DNA from 2 places in the Bacillus sp. EB106-07-01-XG149 genome. Region 2 is predicted to be linked to the other one. Evidence: riboswitches for the same ligand, from Rfam matches in the RefSeq annotation. Region 2 holds a riboswitch; the other holds the start of a gene.

Region 1 (7,446 bases), on a different contig from region 2:
AAGCTAAATAACGTACGCAAATATGAAATTTCGTTTTGTTTTCATGTAAGTTTTGTACTGTAAGGTCATTTAAACACAGCTATTTATCTATCGTAAAGAAGTATTTTAATTCCCTTTATTTTCAAGCTTTCCTGTCCTTATTTCAAAATATAATCCACTTCACTTTTTCAATTGAAATATCCATATATCACAACAAAAACTCCTACTTACTCATAGATATAAAAATTATATCAGTATATCTTTTAGGTTCATATGCAATTATGCATAGCGTATACACAAAAAGGATAGCTTCACTTTCGTAAAGCTATCCTTAAAAAATCTTCTTACTTTTTCAAATGATATGGAACTGTTGTAATAACAACATTTCTTTTATAGAGTAAATACGCACGAATGAGTAAACTAGACTGATTATGAAGAATGTTATGCCAACCTTTTTTCGGAATGAACTGTGGTATAACGACAGTAACTCGGTAATTTGATTCACTCGCTTTATATTGCACTGTATCAATAAACTTTGTTAGCGGTTGAATAATACTTCTATAGTGAGAATGTAAGGTAACAAGTCTTACTTCAGGTTGCCACTTCTTCCATTTCTCTTCAAATTTCTTTTCCTCTTCTCTGTCAAAAGCAACATATACAGCGATAACTTGATCTGCAGAAAGAGCCTTCGCATAGTTCAATGAATTTTCCACCACATGAGTCATGCCCGCTACAGGAACGACAATTACATTTCCCTCAATTGGAACAAGTGGTTCACAAGTTTTTAAACTTAATTGATCGCCCACTGCATCGTAATGCTTCTTAATTCTATGGAACAAGAAGATGATGGCAGGTAAGAAAATAAGGATTGACCAAACTTGTGCAAATTTAGTTAAAAAGAACATGCTCATTACGATAAAACTAATAACTGCACCAATTAAATTAACCGTTAATCTCAAAGCCCATCCTTCAGGTTTTTCACGAAGCCATTTTAATACCATACCCGTTTGAGAAAGTGTAAATGGAATAAATACACCTACTGCATATAACGGGATTAAATGTTCTGTTTGCCCTTGGAAAGCTACAATTAAAATAATCGAAGCTATCCCAAGTATAATAATACCGTTTGAGTAACCTAGGCGGTCTCCTCTAATCGTAAACATTCTCGGTATAAATTTGTCTTTTGCAAGGTTAACTGCTAATAGTGGAAATGCAGAATAACCTGTATTAGCAGCAAGAATTAATATTAAAGCAGTTGTACCTTGTATGAAATAGTACATGAAATTACGTCCAAAAGTTTGTTCAGCAATTTGTGAAACAACTGTTACTTCCTTACTTGGATTAATTCCGTAATAATAAGCTAAAAAGACAATTCCTGAAAATAAAACGGCAAGTAATGCACCCATTGCAAGCAATGTTTTCGCTGCATTGTTAGGTGCAGGATCCTTAAAGTTTGGAATTGCGTTAGAGATTGCCTCAACACCTGTTAAAGCCGAACTACCCGATGCAAATGCTCGTAGCAGTAAGAACAAACTAATTCCCGCAACCGGCGTTCCAATCGGCGTGTGTAAAGTCGGTGAAACGTGACCAGTTAAAATATTGTATATCCCTACCCCAATCAATATAAATAGTGCTAGAACGAATAAATAAACCGGATATGCTAAAACGGAAGCTGATTCCGTTACCCCTCTTAAATTTAAAATAGTAATCAATATAACAAATATAATCGCAATGATTACATTATGTGCATGTAAACTTGGAAAAGCTGATGTGAGCGCATCTGTACCTGCGGACACACTTACTGCCACAGTTAAAATATAATCGACTAATAAAGATCCTCCAGCTATTAACCCTGGATTCATCCCTAAATTTTCTTTTGATACAACATACGCGCCTCCGCCATGAGGATAAGCAAAAATAATTTGACGATAAGATAAAATAAGGGCTGTCAATAACACTAATACCCCAACAGCGATTGGAATTGAATACCAATAAGCAATCGCTCCAAGACCTGCTAAAGCAATTAAAATTTGCTCTGGTCCGTATGCAACCGATGACAATGCGTCAGAAGATAAAATGGCTAACGCCTTCGTTTTATTAAGCTTTTGCTCTCCTAACTCAGTTGATTTTAACGGTCTTCCAATTAAAAACCTTTTAATAGATGAAACCAATGCTATCCACTCTCCAATAATTTTGTACGAACGATTCTGCTAGTTACAGCGGATAAACAATTTCTTCAGAAAACAAAAATGTCTACAAGCCATAACGAAATAGACTTGTAGACATTATATTTTTTGTCGCACAAGCTCCACCTTCCTTCTCAATATAACGCTTACGAGGTTAGCTGTCGGATTCGGGCCTATGAGTAGCCCTACCTTTTTCAAGGATTCACCCCATTGGATTAAGTACTAATCCATAAGAACGGGTCCCCCGCACCATGCGGTTTCAGCGATTTAGAAAATTGAAACTGTGGATTATAATACTCCTTTATTTTCAAAATGTAAACAAAAATTTTGAAAAAGAAAAAAATAAAATGATTGCGCATAATCCGCTGGTAAATATACATAATGAATACTAAAAAACGATAAAGGAGACCCATATGTCTAAAGAAAAGAAGCCTATTTTTTCTGATTCCTATTTAGATGCATTAGCAAATGAAATTAATCAATTATACGGTAAACGTGAACAGGAAATAAATTTGACAGATAGAACGAAAAGAAATAAATAAGTTGTCATAAAAAAAGAAAGCAATACACTTATATATTGCTTTCTTTTTTATTTTTTCATACATCCAATTCTATTGCTGATTTGTTAAAGATCATTTCTTCATACACTTTTAAATTTTGATATACTGCACCCAATAATGGTGCTTCCATAGAAAACTGTTCTGCTACATCTAGTAAGTATCCTTGTATGTGCTTCCCTTCAATGGACGAACCTTTTTCCATATCACGCTGCATCGATGACTTCATATCATACGAAATTTTATCAATTGTTTTCATATGTTCCTGGGCAATATCTTCCTTAATTGGTGCCCCTATATATCTCATGATTTGCACACATTCTTCAAATAAGTTTTGAATAAAATCACGTCCACCTTCGCTTTCACGAATCGGTCCTATTGGTGCACGCATTAATGTTGTCACACCTGACATTACAGTAATAAATAAATATTTATGCCACATATCTTGCGTAATATTTTCACTTAAAACAAAACTAGATTTCGTACCTGCAAATGCTTTAGCAATATGCTGTTTTCTCTCTGAATCTTGAAACTTCATTTCTCCAAACAGAAGTCTGTTGGCAGCGCTAGTTTGTACAATTTCTCCTTGATCGTTTAACGTCGTCTCGATAAAACATAGACCGCCAATCACTTTCTCTTCACCAAATTCTTTTTGTAATAGTGATATATGAGCAATACCATTTAACAATGGAATGATGACAGTATTTTCACCTACAAACGGCTTCAAATCTTGAATCGCCTCGTTTAAGTGATACGCTTTTGTTGAAAATAAAATGACATCAAATGGAGAAGTTCGATCTTCTTTCGTTATTAATTTCGGTTGGAAGGAAAAATCCCCATTCACACTACGAATAACAAGTCCCTTTTCCTCTAATTGCTGTTTTCTTTTACTACGAACAAGAAACGTAACATCTTCCCCTTTTTCGACTAATCGGCCACCAAAAAATCCTCCGACGCCACCAGCTCCTAATACTAAAATACGCATACAACATCCCCCTTTTCAAAATACAATTTTATAACATGTAGTATACATAACATTATACATGTCCTCTACTAAATAAGCTGAATTTTCATTCTTAATCAAGTATAAAACAGTGGTTATTTTCAAATAAATTTGGGCATGTTGTTTTTATAGCATATATGAAAGGAAACAATGTAAATGGAGGCAATACAGACAATCGAGGAAAAAGATGTAGCAACAGCTATATTTCAATTTATATTCCCGTTTTCTTTTAAAACTGGATATGAACAAAATATGTTCCCTTTCTTACAGAAAAATGATTTTCGCCCTTTTCGACTCGATCATCTTGAAAATGAAAATACATACTACGGAAAGTTTCAAGTTTCACATCAAAATATGGAAGCATACTATCTTTCATTTACAAATAAAATTCTATTTCCTCAATCAGAGCACCAAAAAGGATTGCAGCGCTATTCTAAAGACCTTAACTTAACTGGACATTTAACAACAAATTTGATTTCCGTTCCATTCAAAATTCATTCTATTGACGTAACACTTTGTCCTTATGAGCTTGGCTTCTTAACAATTCGGACAGAAGTAGAAACCGCTCCAAACATGACATTGTCAGAAGCAATCGAATTTGCCGCCCACTTCCGTGTCCTTGAAACTAAAAATGATACAACTGAAACTATCTGTATTGAATGTAACGGAAAACAATATTCACAAGTAGAGAAGCTCATATTCGGCGATTTATTTCATGGCTTAACAGACTTCTTTGAGAAAAAGAGATTGCGGAGTTCTTACTTTCAAACATTCCCCTTCTTTGAAGATCAACGAATGTATGTACAAACTTTATTATCCATAAACAAAAAGTCAGACCTTCATGTAATCGATGTATACCGAGCTTCCAGTCTTTCCGGATTAACAGACAATGGCAAGCCCTATATTAGCGCAAATAATGTTCCTTATATTCAAGATTATTTAACAAAACATTCTTATCAAAGATGGGCTCCTAATCGCTACTTTATTATGGAAGAACATATTTTCACATGTATAACAAACGAGGATGAACACGAATTCGCTAAACTTGCTAGTCAAATGTACGGAGAGTTTTATTACGCTTTGTTATTAAATCTATTTCATAAAGTTGTTTTATTAAAGATGGCAAACGCTTATGCTGAACTAAACATTGATCAAGATACAAATGAAATAGAGAAATTAATTTATTCAATCAATTCATTTACAGCGAATTACTTTTCTTTAGAGTTAGTATCCCAATCACAGAGTGAAGATATTTTTTTCCGCTTAAGAAAACTATTTAATATTGAAGTACTTTACTCGAATGCAAAACAAAATCTCGATAGTTTGTTTAAATATCAAGAAAATGTCGCTTCTAAAAAAGATAGCCTTTTACTATTAATTTTAACGCTCTACTCTGTAGTAGGCCAAATGTTAGGGTTTACTATGATTGATCTTTTAAGAAACACCGATTCAAACAAAATCTCGTCGCCACTTGAATTTTTCGCACTTTTAATAGCAATCAGCGGCATAGTCATTTCATTTATTTTAGGCGCGCAAAGTTTATACCAATGGAGTCTACAACATAAACGAAGAAAATCATGGGTAAAACAAACTGTACTTTCTGCTGTGAAAGAGAAAGATGATAAGAAGTAAAGAAGGTTATTTTCAAATTACAAATACGTGGTACGCTTCAGTAAATGAAATTTTTATTAGCGATTTTTAAATTATATCGACTTACCGACAAAAACTGACAAAAAAAGTACCGCATAGTAAAAAAAGTACTCCAAAATAAAATTTGGAGTACTTTTTTATTACACTAATTTATCTTACTTTCCTGCTTCGATTTTCTCTAATGCAGCAGCTACTTGCTCTTCAGTTAATTCGTGTTGCACGATATAACGATTACGTGGGTGTACACGACATTCATGAGAACATGCACGTAAATGTTTTGCTTCGTTTTCTTCAGAACATAAAATTTTCTTATTACATTCTGGATTTGCACAGTTTACATAGCGCTCACAAGGTTCACCTGTAAAGTGGTCTTTACCAACGATAACATGCTCTTTTTGGTTTACTGGTACAGAGATACGCTCATCGAACACGTAACATTGTCCATCCCAAAGCTCACCTTGTACTTCTGGGTCTTTGCCGTACGTTACAATACCGCCGTGAAGCTGACCTACATCTTCGTAGCCTTCACGAACTAACCAACCAGAAAACTTCTCACAACGAATTCCGCCTGTACAGTATGTTAAAATCTTTTTACCTTCAAGTGTTTCTTTGTTTTCTCTAATCCAATCTGGTAATTCACGGAATGATTCGATATCTGGTTTAATTGCACCCTTGAAGTGTCCTAAATCAAACTCATAATCATTTCGTGCATCAATAATAACTGTATCTTCTTGTTTCATTGCTTCATAAAAATCTTTTGGCTCTAAATACTTTCCAGTTATTTCGTGTGGGTTAATGTCATCTTCTAGACGAAGTGTCACTAACTCTGGACGAGGACGTACGTGCATTTTCTTGAATGCGTGCCCTTCTTCTTCATCTATTTTAAATACGATACCGTCAAAGCGTGGATCGTTGTTCATTGCTTCCATGTATTTCTCTGTTTGTTCTACAGTTCCAGAACAAGTTCCGTTAATTCCTTCTTTAGCTACAAGGATTCTTCCTTTTAATTCAAGTGAATTACAAAATGCTAAATGCTCTGCAGCGAATTCTTCAGGGTTTTCAATTGTTGTATACATGTAATATAGTAATACTCTGTATGGTTTTGTAGTTGCCAATGTATTTCTACCACCTATCTAATTTTTAAAATCATGTATAAGTTAACGTTCATATCAAAACATATATAATAAGAAAATGTATCCAAAGTTTTATGCATCCCATTTTCTTCTCTTTATACTATTTTCTATAAGTTAACAAAAATAAAAAACAAGATTACACATCAAAACACTATGGTTAAGTTGTAATCCCAATATATTATATATCATACAAATGCAATTCCATCAATTAATATGCTGTATTATAGGCTTTATGTTCACATAAATTTCAAAAATAGCCCTTTAATTCATTATGTTTCCCCACGTCATCACACCATAAACTCCCAATTTTTTATAACACGACACCATCTATTGCAGCAAGGCATATAATTTGCACTAAGGAAACATTTGTGTTCAAATAAAAATATCATCTAATACATCTAAATGTATTGAAATAAACAATAAGAATACTTACAATAATTTCATCAAGTTAACATTTCAAAGGGGAAAACTACTATGAATAAAGATATATCAAAAGATGAACAAGTCCCTTCTCAAAGTACAACTGTTCAATCCGCACACTTAGCTTTAAGTGGCGAAACGAAAGGCTGGAAACGACTGTTACCGTTTTTAGGACCCGCTTTTATCGCATCCGTAGCTTATATTGACCCTGGTAACTTTGCTACAAATATCGCAGCTGGTTCACAATACGGATATTTACTATTATGGGTTATATTCGCTTCTAACTTAATGGCAGTATTAATTCAAACTTTATCAGCTAAATTAGGAATTGCTACGGGAAATAATTTACCTGAAATAGCTCGCGAGCACTTTCCAAAACCTGTGTCTATCGGCTTATGGATACAAGGTGAACTCGTTATTATGGCTACAGATTTAGCTGAATTTATCGGGGCAGCACTCGGATTGTATTTATTATTTGGAATTCCTATGTTACCAGCTGCTTTAATTACAGCAGTCGG
Region 2 (7,446 bases):
AATTTTCGTTAATTTAGAGATACGATCCACCTGCACAGAAGCTGCCTGCGGACTAATATCAGGATCTAGCCCTGAACCTGAATTCGTCACTAGATCAATCGGCACTTCTGTTACCGGAACAGTTGGGTTTTGTTTCTTCCACTCTTCAACACTTTTCTCTACTCGTTTCTCTAAATCCGGATTAGATGGTGCATAGTTATTAGACCCTGATGCTTCTGCTTTATATTCAATACTAGAAACACGCCCATGAAAATAACGTGGATCTGTGAAATTTTGACCGATTAATGTAGAACCAATCACTTCGTTTTTATCATTATATATTAGACTTCCATCCGCATTATCCTTCATTACTGCTTGTGCAATACCAGTTACAATAAGCGGGTATACAAGGCCGCACAACACTAAAAATGTAAAAGTAATACGGATGATTGGTGATAGTATACTTTGTTTCTTCTCCATCTTTTTCCCCTCTTCCTTATATGAACAAGCCGACAATTATATCAATTACTTTAATTCCAATGAACGGTACAATCACTCCACCAAGCCCATAAATAAGTAGGTTTCGGCCCAATAGTGCATTCGAACTCATCGGTTTATATGCGATACCTTTCATCGCCAATGGAATAAGTAACGGAATAATAACAGCGTTAAATATTAATGCTGATAAAATCGCTGACAGCGGTGATGTTAATTTCATAATGTTTAATGCTTCCATTTGCGGAATCGCAAGTGTAAACATTGCTGGAATGATTGCAAAATATTTTGCAATATCGTTCGCAATACTAAACGTCGTTAACGCACCACGCGTCATTAACAATTGCTTACCAATCCCTACAACCTCAATAATTTTTGTCGGGTTCGAATCTAAATCAATCATATTCGCTGCTTCTTTCGCAGCTGTCGTACCACTATTCATCGCTAATCCAACGTCAGCCTGCGCTAATGCCGGCGCATCATTTGTACCATCACCCGTCATCGCTACAAGTTTCCCTTTATCTTGCTCTGCTTTAATAACCGCAATTTTATCTTCTGGCTTACACTCAGCAACAAACTCATCTACCCCTGCTTCTTTTGCAATCGTTGCTGCTGTTAACGGGTTATCACCTGTACACATAACCGTTTTAATCCCCATTTGGCGCAATTGTTCAAAACGCTCACGCATACCTGGCTTTACTGTATCCTTTAAATAAATTAAACCGTAAATACGATTATTCACTGCAACTACAAGTGGTGTCCCGCCCTCTTTGGAAATGGAATCTGCTTTTTGATTTACATCTTTCGGAATCGTTCCACCTTGTGACCTAACCCATTCAATTACGCTACCTACAGCACCTTTTCTCACTTTCGTTCCGTCCTGTAAATCAACACCACTCATTCTCGTTTCTGCTTTAAACGGAACAAATTCACCTTGTTCTGCAATTTCTCGATTATATGATATAGATTTCGTTTTTACATATTCTATAACTGATCGACCTTCTGGTGTTTCATCTAAGACTGAACTAATCGCAGCCCATTTCCCTACTTGCTCAATCGTCTCATTTCCTACAGGAAGCAATGTATGTGCCATTCGGTTCCCGAAAGTAATCGTACCTGTTTTATCTAAAATGATTGTATTAATATCACCCGCAGCTTCTACTGCTTTACCCGACATCGCTAACACATTGAACTTTGTCACCCGGTCCATCCCGGCAATACCAATTGCTGATAATAAACCACCAATTGTCGTTGGAATTAAACAAACTAACAACGCTACAAGTACAGCTGTATCAATTTGAAACCCTAAATAGTTTGTAAAAATCGGCAACGTCACAACAACGATTAAGAAAATAAGCGTTAAACTCGTTAATACTGTATTTAAGGCAATCTCATTCGGCGTTTTTTGACGAGCAGCTCCTTCTACTAACGAAATCATTTTATCAATAAATGATTCACCAGGATTACTCGTAATGACAATTGTAATCTCATCACTTACGACCATCGTTCCACCTGTCACGGAACAAAAATCACCGCCCGCTTCTTTTATTACAGGAGCCGATTCCCCTGTAATCGCAGATTCATCAACAGACGCTAATCCTTTTATGACTTCTCCATCACTCGGAATCATTTCTCCTTGTTTTACAATAACAACGTCATCTTTTCTCAGATCAGTTGCTGAAACTTGAACAATGTTTCCAGTTTCTTTTACAACATTTGCAAACACATCTTTCTTTGACTGTTTTAAAGAATCGGCTTGCGCTTTCCCCCGTCCTTCCGCTAACGCTTCTGCAAAGTTAGCAAATAAAACTGTAAATAATAGAATGAGAGAAACTGTTATATTAAACCATCCTGGTACACTACTAGAACGACTTGGAAGAAACGATAAAATGAACGTAATGATAAATCCAATTTCTACAACAAACATAATCGGATTCTTTATCATGACTTTCGGATTCAATTTCGCAAAGGATTGTTTCATCGCATGTTTCACGATATCACGATCCATCGTTTTCGCTTGTCTAACTTCATCTTCTACAGCATGTATTTGTGAATCATTTACTCTCTTTTCTTTTACTACTACCGGTCTCATCATTTACCCTCCATTACTTCAATGTAAGAAATTCTGCAATTGGGCCGAGTACTAACATCGGGAAGAATGTTAATGCACCGACAATTACAATTGTTCCGATGAAAATGCCGCCAAATAAACTATTATCCGTACGGAACGTTCCGACTGTTTCTGGTACTACCGTCTTTTCTTTCAATGAAGCTGCAACAGCTAGCATCGTAATTAAACTGAAATAGCGCCCTAAAAACATAACTAAGCCAGTTGTAATATTCCAAAACGGTGTATTATCCGCTAACCCTTCAAATCCAGATCCGTTATTCGCAGCTGACGATGTATATTCATATACCACTTGCGTTAAACCGTGGAAACCAGAATGAGAAATGGCATCCGTTCCTAAACTTGTTGAAAGAGCTAATGCTGAAAACCCTAAAATAAGCAGTGGATGAAATAGTATCGTTACCGCAATTAATTTCATTTCCTTACCTTCAATTTTCTTACCTAAAAACTCTGGTGTCCGTCCAACCATCAATCCAGATATAAAGACTGCGATAATCGCATACATAATAATGTTCACAAAACCTGCCCCAACTCCGCCATACACTGTATTTAACATCATATTTACGAGTGGTACTAACCCGCCAATTGGTGTTAACGTATCATGCATCGTATTAACGGCTCCTGTTTCAGCAGCTGTCGTCACTGTTGCGTATAGGGAAGAAAATACTGTTCCAAATCGTACTTCTTTTCCTTCTGTACTCCCTTGTACATGTTCGATGCCCATTCCATTTAACGCTGGATTCCCATGTAATTCAGATGTAGTAATCGTTATAAATCCTAGTAAAAACACCATGAATAGTGATACGAAAAGGATACGACCTTGTTTTTTATTTCCTACCATTCGTCCGTACGTAAATGGAAGTGCTGTTGGCAATAACATCATAAGCATCATTTGTAAAATATTACTCATTTGCCCTGGATTTTCAAAAGGGTGCGTAGAGTTTGCTCCGAAAAATCCACCGCCGTTATTTCCGAGTTCCTTAATGGACACGAATGATGCAACAGGCCCACGTAATATACTTTGCTTTGCCCCATCGATTGTTTGTGCTGTAACTGCACTGTCTAACGTTTGTGGTACGCCAAGTGCGACAAAGACTAGTGCCGCAATAAATGCGATAGGAAGAAATACTCTCGTTAGTGCTCTCGTAAAATCAACGAAAAAGTTACCGAGTTCCTTCCCAGCAAGCCCTCTTATAAACGCCATTACAAGTGCTAACGTCGTTGCTGGTGCTGCAAACATTAAAAATGTAATTCCGATTAATTGTGATAAATACGATAAACCATTTTCACCGCTATAATGCTGTAAGTTTGTATCAGCCATAAAACTAATTGCTGTATTAAAAGCAAGCGTAGGCTCCATCCCTTCAATGTGTGCTGGATTTAATGGCAATACTCCTTGTAGTCTGAAAATGAAATATACGACAACAATCATAAATCCATTTAATAAAACTAATGACAATGCGTACTGTTTCCACGTTTGATTGTATTCTTTTACACCCGTAATTTTAAAAATAAGTTTTTCAAAAGGCCCGAATACTTTATCTAACTTTTTACTACCTTGAAAGGCTTTCTCTAAATAAATCCCCATTGGCTTTGCCACAAGAATAAACAACAGCATGGTAATAACAACTGCGACCCAAATCATAATGAATGATTCCCCCTAATTAAAACTTTTCTGGATTTAATAATGCATACACTAAGTACACCGTAATTGCTGCAACAATAACCGATAAGGCAACCGTCATGATTGCTTCCCTTCTTTCACAACTTTATCTGACCAACTTGCAAGACTTACCATCGATGCGACTAACACAACAAAAATCCCGATCATTACAACATCTAACATAGCCATTCCTCTTTTCTGTAAAAATTTACCATTAATTTATCAAAAAAAGAACACTAAGCTCTACTTAGTGTTCGAAATGAACAACACAAAGTAAACCTCCTCTCTAAACGCTTACGAGGTTAGCTGTCGGATTCGGGCCTAAAGAGTAGCCCTACTTTCAAAACTGAAAGATTCACCCCAAGTGACGATGCACAAAATTGGTTCCCCCGCTCCATTTCTGGAACTCAGCGATTTTAGGTTTTTTTGGAAATTTTATGAATGATTTATGAGAGTAAATATACTCCTCTATATTTAACTTGTAAAGAGCTAAATTACTGAAAATAAGAAAATATCCATCTATTTAAACGCTTACATTGAGTGTTATTAATATTATTTCATCTGTTTTCTCGTCTTTTCTTTCTTTTTCACAAAAATAATCTTTTAAATACGAAATAAAAAGAGCGCATGACATGAAGTGCATAGCTTGTTGCACTTAGCATTCGCTCTTTTTTTTCACTATTTATTCTCCACGCAAAAATGCGCGCAAATTTCTCCCGCGAATATAAACTTGTGACAATTCTGCATGTAGCTGCTCATATTCGATAACATCTGTTTTTAAATATAAAGCGTCTTTCGATGGCAATATGATATAGGCCCTTGGAAAAATAGGATCAAGCACCACCAATTCTTGAACTCGCTCTACTGATACCGCCCAACGATTCGCTATATCTCCTAGTAACAACACCTTCATCTTTTTTCCCCCGCCCTATTCAAAAAATAAAAAAGAAATATTATTACAATTCGTAAACACGACAAATGTAGCTCCAATTTTTTCATAGAGCCTCGCTGGATATCGTTTATTCCTTGTAACAACAGTAATAGGTGCTTGAAAAGAAAAGCGAATGTGTTCTGTGAAGAAACTAATGATTGGAAGCTCATCCCCTAGTAAAATCACCTTCTTAATACACTCACAAATACTAGTAAAATCTTGTGCCTTACTACAGCTATAAGTCCAATCAAACCCACAATTCCTAACTTCAGCAGCTATCTCTTCATTTGCTGTAAAAATAATTAACTCATGTTGAAATGCTACTAAATCTCTTAAACTATTTACCTTGCTTTCTTCTCCAATACAAATAAGTGTTAATTCCATGTACCTCATCCTCCTTAGCATAAAAGAACTCAAACATAGATTGATATTCCCTTATACTAATCAGATTGATGAAGTGATGTATCCATCATGGCACCGTCCTCTCTCAAGACGCTTACGAAGTTAGCTGTCGGATTCGGGCTTTGAGAGTAGCCCTACTTTCAAAATTGAAAGATTCACCCCTAGTGACACTGCACAAATTGGTTCCTCCGCTCCTTATATTTGGACTCAGCGTATTACAAAAAATGTATTCTGGCTGATATATTACTCCTGTATTTGAAAAAAGTAAACAGAAAAAAAGCCAGTTATAAAACTGACTTTTCCTTTCTTTATGCTTGTGTTTTATTCAATTTATATGCAAAATGATTCGTCGGCCCATGACCACTTCCGATATTCAAAGGCTCTTCAATTGCTATACTAATAAATCGTTTCGCTTCTAGAACTGCCTCTTCAATTGAGTAGCCTTTCGCAAGTCCTGCTGTAACCGCTGAAGCAAATGTGCACCCGCTTCCGTGCGTTTGCTTTGAAGGAATCCGTTCACTTCTAAATTCGATAAATTGCTCACCATCAAAGAGTAAGTCAATTACTTCATTACCTTGATATTCTGCATGTCCACCCTTCATAAGCACGTATTTCGCACCTAGTTCATGCAGTACTTTCGCAGCTTCCTTACTATCTTCAACATTATGAATCTCCATCCCGGTTAACACTTCTGCCTCAGGAACATTCGGTGTTACAACGGTTGCTACTGGTAATAAATATTCTTTTAATGCTTGTACTGCTTCCTGTTGTAATAATGATGCACCGCCCTTAGCAATCATAACAGGATCTAGTACAATATTATTCCACCCAAACTTATTAATATGTTCTGCGACAATTTGAATAATTTCACTGCTAAATAACATTCCTAGTTTCACAGCATCTGGTGTTAAATCCGTACCAATTGAATTCAGCTGTTCCGTAATACCTTCTAACGGAACTGGATATACCCCTTGAACGCCAAGCGTATTTTGAGCAGTAATTGCCGTAATTGCCGTCATCCCATACACACCAAGCTCTTGGAAGGTTTTTAAATCTGCTTGAATGCCGGCACCACCTCCACTATCAGATCCTGCAATTGTTAAAGCTTTATTTACTTTCATCCCACTCATCCTTTTCTATCCAAAATAGCGATGATAAATTGTTTTTGCTTCGCTTATATCTTTCGTTCCATGTACAAGTACCCGGCCATCTTTAAAAGCAACTAATCTCTTTTCCTCCACAGAAAATGATATTAAATATGGATTTACATTCAAATTATTCACACGATCTTTCAGCAGCTCTTTATATCGTTCAAAATCCATTTCTTCTTTATGAGGTGGTCTAATTTGAACTGTATTTCTCCCGCACAAAACTGCTGTTTTCGATGTATTTTCTTTATTTAAATACGGGTATATCGCATTCTCTCCGCACGAAGGACAATTATGCTTACGAAGCTTTTGCACATTCATACATGAATATTCATTCTTCCATACATCAAACGACACAAGTCCATCTCGAAGCAATTCATAATCTTCCACTAACAGTTTAAGAGCTTCCGTTACTTGATGAGAAACGACGAGAGATACAGCAGGAGATATAATGCCCGCTGTATCACATGTCGCCCCGCCAAGCGGAATCGATTGTAATAGACAAGATAAACATGGCGTTTTACTAGGAAGAATTGTGTAAGAAAGGCCGTAACTCCCTACACAGGCTCCGTAAACCCATGGAACGGAATACTTTTGTGCTATATCATTCACAATAAAACGCGTTTCGAAATTATCAGTTGCATCAATAATTACATCAACATTTGTAACGAGTTCTTCTAATTCCTCAGCTGTTACATCT

Evidence for each region. Region 2 has a riboswitch for cyclic di-AMP ahead of AC3WTA_RS24130 (SipW-dependent-type signal peptide-containing protein). Riboswitches for the same ligand answer to the same signal wherever they lie in the genome.
Region 1: linked by a shared signal. The riboswitch ahead of AC3WTA_RS16895 (APC family permease) and the one ahead of AC3WTA_RS24130 (SipW-dependent-type signal peptide-containing protein) in region 2 are both predicted to bind cyclic di-AMP.

Annotation. Positions count from the first base shown of each region.
Region 1 covers NZ_JBYTDP010000003.1:884,078-891,523, reverse strand. Annotated here, with positions in the region: gene AC3WTA_RS16895 (APC family permease) at 324-2,150, opposite strand; cyclic di-AMP (ydaO/yuaA leader) riboswitch at 2,294-2,440, opposite strand; gene AC3WTA_RS16890 (hypothetical protein) at 2,579-2,707, shown strand; gene panE (2-dehydropantoate 2-reductase) at 2,763-3,707, opposite strand; gene AC3WTA_RS16880 (hypothetical protein) at 3,882-5,357, shown strand; gene trhO (oxygen-dependent tRNA uridine(34) hydroxylase TrhO) at 5,531-6,490, opposite strand; gene AC3WTA_RS16870 (Nramp family divalent metal transporter) at 6,983-7,446, shown strand, end outside.
Region 2 covers NZ_JBYTDP010000008.1:10,705-18,150, reverse strand. Annotated here, with positions in the region: gene kdpC (K(+)-transporting ATPase subunit C) at 1-459, opposite strand, end outside; gene kdpB (potassium-transporting ATPase subunit KdpB) at 476-2,566, opposite strand; gene kdpA (potassium-transporting ATPase subunit KdpA) at 2,580-4,247, opposite strand; gene kdpF (K(+)-transporting ATPase subunit F) at 4,267-4,347, opposite strand; gene AC3WTA_RS24130 (SipW-dependent-type signal peptide-containing protein) at 4,344-4,448, opposite strand; cyclic di-AMP (ydaO/yuaA leader) riboswitch at 4,543-4,688, opposite strand; gene AC3WTA_RS24125 (hypothetical protein) at 4,948-5,178, opposite strand; gene AC3WTA_RS24120 (hypothetical protein) at 5,194-5,580, opposite strand; cyclic di-AMP (ydaO/yuaA leader) riboswitch at 5,674-5,821, opposite strand; gene thiD (bifunctional hydroxymethylpyrimidine kinase/phosphomethylpyrimidine kinase) at 5,907-6,728, opposite strand; gene thiF (thiazole biosynthesis adenylyltransferase ThiF) at 6,735-7,446, opposite strand, start outside.